DNA from 3 places in the Photorhabdus viridis genome. Region 1 is predicted to be linked to each of the others. Evidence: riboswitches for the same ligand, from Rfam matches in the RefSeq annotation. Region 1 holds a riboswitch; each other region holds the start of a gene.
What was found. A riboswitch is a leader RNA that binds a small molecule or an ion and turns the genes downstream of it on or off. The one in region 1 is predicted to bind thiamine pyrophosphate.
Positions count from the first base shown of each region.

Region 2: it holds a riboswitch for thiamine pyrophosphate, as region 1 does, so the genes downstream of both, thiD (bifunctional hydroxymethylpyrimidine kinase/phosphomethylpyrimidine kinase) here and thiC (phosphomethylpyrimidine synthase ThiC) in region 1, are expected to answer to the same signal.
Region 3: it holds a riboswitch for thiamine pyrophosphate, as region 1 does, so the genes downstream of both, thiB (thiamine ABC transporter substrate binding subunit) here and thiC (phosphomethylpyrimidine synthase ThiC) in region 1, are expected to answer to the same signal.

Region 1 covers NZ_JBEJZY010000052.1:6,583-10,872, forward strand. The annotation lists gene hemE (uroporphyrinogen decarboxylase) at 1-282, opposite strand, end outside; gene nudC (NAD(+) diphosphatase) at 391-1,158, opposite strand; gene ABR397_RS18900 (HAD family hydrolase) at 1,319-1,981, shown strand; TPP riboswitch at 2,037-2,162, shown strand; gene thiC (phosphomethylpyrimidine synthase ThiC) at 2,267-4,195, shown strand; gene thiE (thiamine phosphate synthase) at 4,188-4,290, shown strand, end outside.
Region 2 covers NZ_JBEJZY010000009.1:89,874-94,163, reverse strand. The annotation lists gene fbaB (class I fructose-bisphosphate aldolase) at 1-893, shown strand, start outside; gene thiD (bifunctional hydroxymethylpyrimidine kinase/phosphomethylpyrimidine kinase) at 1,010-1,810, opposite strand; TPP riboswitch at 1,852-1,944, opposite strand; gene cspE (transcription antiterminator/RNA stability regulator CspE) at 2,060-2,269, opposite strand; gene pagP (lipid IV(A) palmitoyltransferase PagP) at 2,870-3,493, shown strand; gene ABR397_RS05470 (amino acid permease) at 3,563-4,290, opposite strand, start outside.
Region 3 covers NZ_JBEJZY010000073.1:4,143-8,432, forward strand. The annotation lists gene thiP (thiamine/thiamine pyrophosphate ABC transporter permease ThiP) at 1-759, opposite strand, end outside; gene thiB (thiamine ABC transporter substrate binding subunit) at 735-1,748, opposite strand; TPP riboswitch at 1,821-1,925, opposite strand; gene rppH (RNA pyrophosphohydrolase) at 2,039-2,569, shown strand; gene ptsP (phosphoenolpyruvate--protein phosphotransferase) at 2,579-4,290, shown strand, end outside.

The DNA of each region.
Region 1 (4,290 bases):
TCCTGCCTCAAAATAGAGTCCCAACCCCATTGCATCAGGAATAGTGAGAATATCGGAGAAGAGAATCGCCGCATCCAATGGATAACGCCGTAAAGGCTGTAAGGTGACTTCGCAAGCAAGTTCAGTGTTCTTACACAGAGAGATAAAATCACCTGCCTCGGTACGGGTAGCCTTATATTCCGGCAAATAACGACCAGCCTGACGCATCATCCATACAGGTGTAACATCAACGGGTTGGCGTAGTAAAGCTCGCAAATAGCGGTCGTTTTTCAATTCATTCATAACAGACTCCATTTATTTATTGGCCGCAATATTATCTGGCTGCAATGATTTACTGCCATTGTAACATGACAGACAAATCTCTCCCGTTGAATCGCGCCAAACAGAACATTACGCATTTCGGCATAAAGCAACCGTGTCTTCAATCAATCGGCGGGCTATCGTATTGGCTGGCGGGATCAATGGCAGTTGATCATAGCGATACCAGTCTGCGCTAATCAGCTCTTTCGGATCATGACGGATTTCACCACTGTCATAATCAGCCAAAAATGCCATCATCAATGAATGGGGAAAAGGCCACGGCTGAGAAGCCACATAACGTAAGTTGCAGATTTTAATATTACTCTCTTCCATGACTTCACGGGAGACCGCTTCTTCAAGTGTTTCACCGACTTCAACAAATCCCGCCAGTACTGTGTATATCCCTCCACGATGCTGTTGATGCTGCGCCAGCAGAATCTGATCATTGCGACGAATACCGACAATAATGCAAGGCGCAATCTGAGGATAATAACGTTCATGACAGTGATGGCACAAACAAGCCCATTCACTGACACTATGATACATTTCACTACCGCAATAACCACAATATCGATGAGAGCGATAAAACTCCGCCAACTGCATTCCACGGCCAGCTAACTGAAACAGCCCACTATCACTTGAAATAATTTGCCGCAGCGAAACCATATCTGAAGTCATTTTCTGACAAATAAGCCAAACTTTCTCACCCTGCCATTCACCAATAGGCCACGCTATTTTTCCTTGCAATGACCATTGGACAGCAATTCCAAAAGGTAATTCCCCTTCCGGGAGCCAAATACGATTTTCATAGCTGATAATCCACCAGCCACGTTCTGTTCCTGTAATTTGTTGTTGCATCATCACTATGACATCTTAAATTATTTTAATATGTGTATAAATCATACGCTTTTTCATCAGAAAAAGAGTGTCTTATTGTTATATGTTGTATTGCCTGACCAGGCAATGGCAGGCATGATTCTCAGCTATCAATGTGCTTTGACCTGAGGAACATAACATCATGCCACAACTGCTTGCAGTGTTTGATCTGGACGACACCTTAATCTCCGGTGATTCCAGCGCTATATGGACAGAATTCTTATGGGAAAAAGGCATAATTACTGATCCCAGTTTTATCGCAGCAGACAAAAAAATGGCGGCTGATTACAGCGCAGGTATGCTGAATATGAATGACTATCTGGCATTTAGCCTGCAAACATTACATCAGGTTCCGCTAGAGCAGATTGATGTCTGGCTCACCGAATTTATTAAAGAGAAAATCAGACCACGGTTTTATCCACAAGCCAAAGCTCTGCTTGAAGAGTATCAACAGCAACAGGTTCCAGTCATGATTATCTCTGCTACCGTCTCTTTTATTGTGAAAAAGATTGCTGCCGAATTTGGTATTCACACTGCGCTGGGCATTGATATGGTAATAGAAAACGGCTGTTATACCGGCAAAATAGACGGTATTGCCACTTTTCGGGAAGGTAAAGTAAAACGAATGAAACAGTGGTTGGAGCAACAAAACAGTTATCCTGAAACTATCCGTTTTTATAGTGATTCGATTAATGATCTGCCGATGTGTCAGTTTGCCGATGAGGTGATTACCGTCAATGCCGATACCCATTTGCAAGCTCAAGCAGAACAACATAGCTGGAAACAGCTAACATGGTCATTGTAAATACTTTCATTTATCAAGGGTTGTAGTTTTCATAATCCCTTCTATACTAATGTGTACTTTCTTGTCGGAGTGCCTAGCGTAAGCTGTTTTATCGCAGCATACACAGGCTGAGACCGTTAATTCGGGATCCGCGGAACCTGATCGGGTTAAGACCCGCGAAGGGAACAAGAGTAATCAACCGCTGTCGGCTCACCAAGTTTTCTAAGAGTCCATTCAGCCATCAATTATTACTCCCTGCGAGCTCCAGACAAGCAACTTTCCCAATAACACAGTTAGGAATTTGCTATGTCTAATAATACTGTTATCCCTGCAACTGATATTTCGCCAAAACCCAGCCCGGCACGTCCACGTAAAGCTCAACGCGAGGCCGCTCAGGAGTTTATTAATTCTATTCAGGGAGTTTCATTCCCTAACTCACGACGAATTTATCTCCAAGGTTCACGTGACGATATCCAAGTCCCAATGCGGGAAATTCAGTTATCACCCACTTTGATCGGTGGAACCAAAGAAGAACCGCAATATGAGGAAAACGAAGCTATTCCTGTTTACGATACTTCCGGCGCTTATAGCGATCCTGATTCCATGCTAGATGTGCATGTTGGGTTAACTAAACTGCGCCAGCACTGGATCGATGAACGCCAAGATACTGAACCTGTTACCACCCTTAGCTCTGATTTTACTCAGCAACGTCTGGCGGATGCTGGCCTCGATCATTTACGTTTCAATAACCGCCCTCATCCATTAAAAGCCGGTAAAGGCAAGCGCGTGACTCAATTGCACTATGCCCGTAAAGGCATCATCACGCCGGAAATGGAATTTATCGCGCTGCGGGAAAATATGGGGCGCGAACGTATCTGCGGTGATGTGCTACGCCAACAACATGCCGGGCAAGGCTTCGGCGCTCAGTTGCCAGAAAATATCACACCAGAATTTGTCCGCCAGGAGATCGCTGCTGGCCGGGCGATTATTCCTGCCAATATCAATCATCCTGAATCAGAACCCATGATTATTGGTCGTAATTTTCTGGTGAAGGTTAACGCCAATATCGGTAACTCTTCAGTGACCTCTTCTATTGAAGAGGAAGTAGAAAAGCTAATCTGGTCTACCCGTTGGGGAGCAGATACAGTAATGGATCTCTCCACTGGCCGTTATATCCACGAAACCCGCGAATGGATCTTGCGTAACAGCCCGGTTCCTATCGGTACCGTCCCCATTTATCAGGCACTGGAAAAAGTCAATGGCGTAGCGGAAAACCTCACCTGGGAAATGTTCCGTGATACCTTGCTGGAACAAGCAGAGCAAGGGGTGGATTACTTCACTATTCACGCAGGCGTTCTGCTGCGCTATGTACCGATGACAGCCAAACGCCTGACCGGGATTGTCTCCCGCGGTGGCTCAATTATGGCGAAATGGTGCTTATCTCATCATCAGGAAAACTTCCTCTACCAACATTTTCGCGAGATTTGTGAAATCTGTGCCGCTTATGATGTTTCCCTGTCATTAGGGGATGGCCTGCGCCCCGGCTCTATTCAAGATGCCAATGATGAAGCCCAATTTGCAGAACTACACACATTAGGCGAATTGACCAAAATTGCCTGGGAATATGATGTTCAGGTGATGATCGAAGGCCCCGGACACGTTCCAATGCAGATGATTCGTCGCAATATGACAGAAGAATTGGAACACTGTCATGAAGCCCCTTTCTATACTCTTGGGCCACTGACGACAGATATTGCGCCAGGTTATGACCATTTCACTTCAGGCATTGGTGCAGCAATGATTGGCTGGTTTGGCTGCGCCATGCTCTGTTATGTGACGCCGAAAGAACATCTTGGTCTGCCAAACAAAGATGATGTTAAGCAAGGACTGATAACCTACAAGATTGCTGCTCATGCCGCCGATCTCGCCAAAGGTCATCCAGGCGCACAAATCCGTGATAACGCTATGTCAAAAGCAAGATTTGAATTTCGTTGGGAAGATCAATTTAATCTGGCGCTCGATCCAGAGACCGCACGAGCCTATCATGACGAAACTCTGCCACAAGCCTCCGGTAAAATTGCTCATTTCTGTTCTATGTGCGGACCTAAATTCTGCTCAATGAAGATCTCTCAGGAAGTACGCGATTATGCCGCCGGTATGGAACAGATGTCAGAAGAATTTCGCGCCCGCGGCAGCGAGCTGTATCACAGTGCGGAGGGCGTATCTCATGAGTAATCTGCCTAATGCCTCATTTGCCCCGACTGAACATAGATTGGGGCTATATCCGGTCGTGGATTCGCTGGAATGGATTTCCCGCCTGTTAAAGACAG
Region 2 (4,290 bases), on a different contig from region 1:
TGCAAACATTGCTAAATCATGGTCGCCTTGCCGGTACTGGCTATTTGTCTATTTTGCCGGTGGATCAAGGTGTAGAACATTCTGCTGCCGCTTCTTTTGCCGCGAACCCACTCTATTTTGATCCGAAGAATATCGTTGAACTGGCTATTGAAGCAGGTTGTAACTGTGTCGCCTCTACTCATGGCGTGTTATCTGCGGTTTCCCGTCGCTATGCTCATAAGATCCCATTTCTGGTTAAACTGAACCACAATGAAACATTGAGTTATCCTGCCCAATATGATCAAACTTTATATGCCAGCGTTGAACAGGCATTTTATATGGGCGCAGTAGCCGTTGGTGCAACGATTTACTTTGGCTCTGCTGAATCACGTCGTCAAATTGAAGAAATTTCTGCGGCTTTTGAACGAGCGCATGAATTGGGTCTGGTCACGGTATTATGGGCCTACCTGCGTAACTCCGCCTTCAAAAAAGAGGGAGTGGATTATCACGCCAGCGCAGATTTAACCGGTCAGGCTAACCATTTAGCCGCCACTATCGGTGCCGATATCGTTAAACAGAAAATGGCTGAAAATAATGGCGGCTATACTGCAATTGGTTTTGGTCATACAGATAAACGTGTTTATTCTAATTTGACCACCGATCACCCAATCGATCTGGTTCGTTATCAGATAGCTAATTGCTACATGGGTCGTGCCGGCTTGATTAACTCAGGCGGCGCATCTGGTGATAATGATTTGTGTGATTCAGTTCGTACCGCCGTCATTAATAAACGTGCAGGTGGTATGGGGTTAATCCTCGGTCGTAAAGCTTTCAAAAAATCCATGAAAGAGGGTGTTGAACTAATTAACGCGGTTCAAGATGTTTATCTGGATCAACAAGTGACTATAGCTTAATAAGGCTTGCCATCGGTGATGATGAATAAAATCGTGAAGAAATGACACATTAGCCATATTGCTCTCATAGCACAGGCACCTTACCCTTCATGACTCATTATCACCGAATCCCCCCCTCACCACCACTGATGAAAATGATGTACAGGCCCAATTCCGGTTCCGACGTCCAGAGAATCCGCCTGTTCTAATGCCGCCTGGAGGTATGATTTGGCAACAGGAAGCGTTGTCTGCCAATCCGGATAGCGTGGACGCAAAGCCGCTAATGCAGAGGAAAGAGTACACCCTGTCCCATGAGTATGCCGGGTATTGATTCTGGGAGCAGTGAAACGCCATTCTCCATTCCCCGTAAATAGCCAATCAGGGCTTTCACCGCCGGTAAGATGCCCGCCTTTAAGTAAAACCGCTTCACATCCCAGTGATAATAATTCCCGCCCTTGTTTTTGCATGTCTGCTTCAGTTTCTGCTACGGAGCATCTCAATATAGCCGCGGCTTCCGGCAAATTCGGCGTCATCAACGAAACCTTCGGTAATAACCGTTCAACAACCGCAGAAACCGCTTCCGGCACCAGCAGCGGATCACCGCTTTTCGCAATCATCACCGTATCCAATACAACATAAGGTACTGAATAACGGCTTATTGCGTCTGCAACTACTGCAACATTGGCCGCATTAGATAACATGCCTATCTTAGCGCTATCGATTCTGATATCTGACAGCACAGACTCAAGCTGCGCAGCAACGAAAGCAGGATCTATGTCATAAACGGATTGCACGCCATGCGTATTTTGTGCGACAAGAGCTGTCATTACTGTTGCACCATAAGCACCAAGCGCAGAGAAAGTTTTTAGATCAGCTTGAATACCGGCGCCACCGCTAGGATCAGTCCCGGCAATTGTCAGTGAATTGATTCTTACCATAGGTACTCCTTCCCACCAGCAAAAGAAAAGCAGGTATCAGGAAAAAGACACCTTGACTTCCCTACGCTGGCATTATCCAGATCAGGTATTACGAGTTCATCTCAGCTCAGTAAAGAGCGCCCCGAGTCAAAACAAAAACACCCTATCAGATAACCAACAGGGTGATATCGGTATGTCATTGTTGCCAATAAAAAACCAATTAAGACAACAAATTTACTTCGTCAATTCAAAATGCTTGACAAAAAGAAGTTATGCTGCTGTGACGTTTGCTGCGGAAGGACCTTTCTGACCGTCCTGAATTTCAAACTCAACTTTTTGACCTTCCGCCAAAGTTTTAAAACCTTCGCTCTGAATAGCGCTAAAATGTACAAACACATCTTTGCTGCCATCAGCGGGAGTAATAAAACCAAAACCTTTAGATTCGTTGAACCACTTTACAGTACCAGTGATTTTTGCCATTTTAAGAATTTCCTTTGGATCACTTAATTCTAATTCGCCGTTCGGCGCAACATAAAAACCAGAGCGAGTTGCTGCTATTAACAGAACCGTATAACAGAACTGTACCTCGTTTACCCGAACGATTTATCACATATTCTTAATATGATGGCAAGCCATTTTTTATCAGCTATGGAGCTAACGCACATATTTAAAATTCTTAACAACAATAATTGTTTAACATAACCGCAAAAATTTGAAAATCCAAGGTTATCCTAATTAGCTTACAGTTTATCCACCCAACAAAACCCCAAATCATATAAGTAATTTTAATTTGTTTTGCCTATCTTATTATTAGAATCTTTATATCTATGGTATGTCTACAGGCACGAATCACCACTCTTTAAGTGAAAGAAAGAGTCAATACATTTCCAATATTCGTCAACCAAAATATCGGTATTAAATATACTCATTTAATACATATAACATCTTAATATTAATTTTTTGTTTAAGTTTTATTGAAAATAGCAAGAGTAGAATTCCTGAATTTAGATGTTTGTCATATTTTGTATGATGTAGAGGAGCTTCCCAATTTATGTCATTGGGAAATTGGAGCAATAAATAATGAAGTTTGATTTAACCGTAGCCCGCGCCCTATCAGCCACTCTTGTAGTCTCATCCGGGACAGTATTTGCAACAGCAACAGATACCGCCAATCAATCATTAACAACCACGGTATCCCATGCCCCCATCAGTTATGGCAACAGTTCAGACAGTTTATGGGGAAAATTCAGCAATAATGTCGCTCTCACTTGGGATGCATCCAGCAATGAACTTTATCTGCCGGTAATTACCTGGCATAACAGATTTACCTACGATGAAGAAAAAATTGACAAATATAATGAGCGGCCCTGGGGTTTCGGTTATGGTAAATATCGTTACGACGAAGACAATGACTGGCATTCTCTCTATGCTATGGCTTTTATGGATTCTCATAACCGTTTAGAACCTATCATTGGTTATGGGTTTCAGAAAATGTGGATACCCGGTGATTTAGATGGCTTCCGAATGGGTATTGGTTTCACTTTAAGCGTCACAGCTCGTCATGATTATTACTATGTCCCAATTCCACTCCCACTACCGCTATTCTCCATAGAATATGATCGGTTATCGTTTCAGGGAACATACATTCCCGGCACATATAATAACGGTAACGTTCTGTTCGCCTGGTTACGCTGGCAATGGTAACTAGATAAAAAATACCAGGCTGTGGGTGACATCAGCCTGGCATCCTTATCGAGATAATCCAGGCCTATGTCATCCTTGGTTCATGGTTTCCATTTTATTATTACGGGAATGGGATATGAGAAACCCGAGCCATAAAATACCAATCCAAAATGGCATCAGAATGACTGAAATACGAATACTGTCCATCATCAAAATAATGACCAGTATAAAGACCAGGAAAACCAGACACAGATAATTACTAAATGGGTACCAGAATGCTTTAAATGAAGGTTCTACCCCCTCTTTAACTTTCTTTGCCCGGAATTTTAAATGCGCCATACAGATCATGACCCAGTTAATAACCAGTGTTGTCACCACCAGCGCCATCAATAATTCAAATGCTTTACCCGGCATGACATAGTTGATCAATACACCAATTGATGTAGCCAATGCAGATATCACGATTGCTTTGGTAGGAACACCGCTCTCATTAACTTTTTTCAGCATTCTGGGAGCATTGCCTTGCTTTGCTAAACCGTACAGCATCCGGCTATTACAATAGACACCACTGTTATAAACGGACAATGCGGCAGTCAGAACAACAACATTCAAAACATTAGCCACCCAGAAACTATCCAAGTTATGAAAAATCATGACAAATGGGCTTTCACCTTCAATAACATTGCCCCATGGATAAAGCGATAACAACACAGTCAGAGAACCAATATAGAAAATCAATATTCTGTATACCACCTGATTGGTTGCCTTGGGAATACTGATACGGGGATTTTCCGCTTCCGCAGCGGTAATACCAACCA
Region 3 (4,290 bases), on a different contig from region 1:
GCAAGCCAGCTGAATCAAAGCCAGTAACGCGGCCCGGCCGAGATCGTAGTCATAGCTTAACGTCTGATAGATTGCCAGCTCGACAGTCGTTGCCGCAGGCCCGCCACCTAAAGCCAGCACTGTGGCAAAACTGGCGAAGCAGAGCATAAAAATCAGCGCGCCGGTTGGCAGGATTTGGCGGCGCAGGTAAGGCCACTCAACAAAACGAAAATGTTGCCATTCATTCATGCCTAACTGTGCGGCTAACTGCCGTTGTTCCACCGCAATGTTTTCCAGTGATTGCAGTAATAATCGTGTTGCCAGTGGCATATTAAAGAAGATATGCGCCAGCAAAATTCCCTGTAAACCGTAAGGTGTAAAATGGTAAGTGATACCGGTCCATTCACAGAACTGCGCCAACCAACCGACTCTGCCATAGACAGTCAGAATGCCAAACAGAGCGACCAGTACCGGCAAAACCAGCGTCATAGCACACAGGCGCAGAAACAAGGTTCGGCCTGGGAAATGACGGCGGTAGAGTGCTCGGGAAAGAAAAATAGCGGGCATAACAGAAAACAGAGCCGATAAAAAAGCTTGCCAGAATGTAAAACGCACCACATGCCACAAATAGCGATCTTCTGTCAGCAAGTACCAGTCGCTTTCAGGCGCGTTAAACCAAAGTGTACCGAATGCCAGTAAAGCGACCAATAGCAAAAGACCGGAGGCAATCGCCCCCGGCAACAGCCATCCGGCTATCAGCGGCTGACAGCGCTTTGCCATGCACGAATCCATTGATTACGGTGTGTTGCGACGTCTTCCGCGCTGTACTGTAATGATTTCTCTGGTATTGAAAGCTGTGAATAAACTTCTGGTAGTTGGATATCAATAACCGGATACATCCAGTTAGTCGTTGGAATTTCCTGTTGGAAAGCCGGAGTTAATATAAACCGCATAAATTTCTGGGCAAGTTCCGGTTGCTTGCTGGAGGCTAGTTGGGCGGCAACTTCGACTTGCAGGTAATGACCTTCACTAAACGTTGCCGCAGCATAATAGTCTTTCTTCTCAGACAAAATGTGATAGCCCGGTGAAGAGGTATAGCTCAGAACCAAATCGCCTTCGCCTTTCAGGAATAGACCATAAGCCTCACTCCAGCCTTTGGTGACTGTCAGTGTTTTCTTTGCCAGTTTTTGCCAGGCTTGTGGGGCATCATCACCATAAATTTTCTGCATCCACAACAGCAAACCTTGCCCTGGCGTGCTGGTACGGGGATCTTGGTAGATCACTTTCCAGTTATTGTGACTGTTGATCAGTTCGTCCATGCTTTTTGGCGGATTTGGTAACGTATTTTTGTTGTAAATGAAAGCAAAGTAACCATAGTCATAAGGAATAAATATGTTGTTATTCCATGGCACAGGCAGTTTCAGTTTGTGGGTATCCACTTGGCTTTCAGTGAACAGACCGGTTTGTTGGGCCGCTTGCATCAAGTTGTTATCCAGACCAAGGATAACATCGGCAGCCGTGCGCTTTCCCTCCATTCTGAGGCGGTTGAGCAGGGACACGCCATCTTCCAGAGCAACAAATTTCAGTTTACAGCCACATTCAGCTTCAAACGCTTTTTTAATCGCAGGTCCTGGTCCCCATTCGGTGGCAAAAGAATCATAGGTGTAGACAGTTAATACCGGCGTTGCCTGTGCAGCTTGACTCAATAACAAAGCAGAGGCTGACAGTACCGTCAGTACAATTAATTTGGAAAATAACGTCTTAAACACTTTGCTCTCCTTAATTTAAGAGGATTGGCAAAGGATCTGAGGGCGCGCTAAATGGAAAGATAATTTCTGTGAAACAATTAGCAGCTCAAATCCCTACGCCGGTATTAGCCGGATCAGGTTCGGCGGGTTTACTCTCAGCAAGACTGTTTTAAACAGCCAGCACCCCGTTGAGATGGCGCTATTGTAGAGATTTAGCTAGCGACTGCAAAGTCCAATGATAGAGGTTTACCACTTGAGGGTAGTGTGAAACAATTAGTCATCTTTCAAATTTAGTTTATTGAGGTAGTCTGGTGATCGATGATGATGGCTACCGCCCGAATGTAGGAATTGTAATTTGTAATCGACAAGGCCAAGTTTTGTGGGCCAGGCGTTATGGGCAACATTCCTGGCAATTCCCTCAGGGGGGAATTAATCCGGGGGAATCACCAGAGCAGGCTATGTACCGGGAACTGTATGAAGAAGTGGGTTTAGGTCGGAAAGATGTACGCGTTCTGGCCTCTACCCGTAATTGGTTACGTTACAAATTACCCAAGCGTTTGGTGCGTTGGGATACAAGACCTGTCTGTATTGGCCAAAAGCAGCGGTGGTTTTTATTACAACTGCTTTGTAATGAAGAAGATATTAATGTGCAGCACAGTAATACCCCGGAGTTTGATGGCTGGCGCTGGGTCAGCTATTGGTATCCTGTCCGGCAGGTTGTCTCTTTTAAGCGCGATGTTTACCGGCGTGTGATGAAGGAATTTGCTTCGGTTGTAATGCCAATACAAGAAAGCATATCGTTGCCGCGTTCTTCATATTCTTATCGTCGCAAAAGAAGTTAGGTTAGCTCCATGCTTATGCGCTTACGGGAAATTGTTGAAAAAGTTGCTATGGCAACCAATCTGGCCGAAGCGCTTGAGCTATTGGTGAATGAGACTTGCCTGGCGATGAGCACAGATGTGTGCTCTATCTATCTTGCTGATCATCAACGGCAGTGTTATTACCTGATGGCAACCCGAGGATTGAGGAAACCCCGGGGAAGAATTATCAGCCTGGCATTTGGCGAGGGAGTCGTTGGACAAGTTGGTCAATTATCTGAACTGATTAATTTGGCGGATGTACGCAGTCATCCAAGTTTCAAATACCTGCCTCAGGTTAAGGAAGATAACTTCCGCGCTTTTTTGGGCGTTCCCGTTATTTATCGTCGTCAGTTGCAAGGCGTTTTGGTCGTTCAACAGCAAGAACAACGCTTGTTTAATGAGACCGAAGAATCCTTTATGGTAACGCTTGCAACACAGCTGGCCGTGATTCTTGCTCAGGCTCAGACCAAGGGTTTATTTGGTCACTACCGGCAGACCCGAATTAAAGCGTTGGCAATTTCCAGCGGCATCGTCATGGCCCAAGGTTGGCAGGATTGTTCCCAGCCTTCACTTGAACAAATTTTTGAAGCATCAACCCTTGATCATGCTGCGGAACGCTCTCGTCTGATTCAGGCGCTTGAAGATACGATGGCGGAATGCCGGCGGCTCAGTAAGCGTTTTACTACCGGCTCTCAAAAAGAAAGTGCTGCGATTTTTGATCTCTATTCCTACCTCTTGAATGACCCTCAGCTGAAACAAGATCTGTTTTCTTGTATTGAGCAGAGATTTGTCGCGCAATGGGCGGTTAAACAAGTTATTGAAAAATACGCAGAGCAATTCGCCAGCTTACAGGACGCCTATATGCGGGAGAGGGCATCGGATCTGCGGGCGCTTGGGCAACGATTACTGTTTCATTTGGATGATTCACCGACTGTCAGCCATCAGTGTCCTGAATGGTTTATTCTGGTTGCTGATGAACTGAGTGTTAACCTATTGGCAGAAATGCCGCAGGAAAGATTAGCAGGGGTTATTGTTCGTGATGGCGCGACGCATTCACACTCTGCCATATTGGTTCGTGCGATGGGAATCCCGGCCATTATGGGGGCTGATATCCAGCCGGAACTCCTGCACAATCGTATGCTGATTCTTGATGGTTTCCGCGGAGAGGTTTTTATTGAACCTGAGCCGCTGATTTCTCAGGAATATAAACAGATCATCGAAGAAGAAAAAGCACTTAGCAAACTGGCTGAAGGGGATGTTGATCAGGAAGCGCGGCTCAAAAGTGGTGAGCGTATTCTTGTTCAGCTTAATGCGGGTTTGAGTCTGAAATATGAGTTACATATAAGTAATAACATTGATGGTGTTGGCCTCTATCGAACCGAAATACCCTTTATGCTGCACTGTGGTTTCCCTTCAGAAGATGAACAAAAAGCCCGTTATCAGGAGATGCTGCAATTATTTCCCGATAAACCTGTGGTATTGCGTACACTTGATATTGGCGCGGATAAACAACTACCTTACATGCCCATCAGCGAAGAGAACCCTTGCTTGGGGTGGCGCGGTATACGGGTGACATTGGACCAACCGGAAATCTTTCTTATTCAGCTTAGGGCTATGCTCAGAGCGAATGTTAATAGCGGTAATTTGAAAATCCTTCTGCCAATGGTCACCAGCATGGAAGAGATTGATGAAGCTAAAAGGTT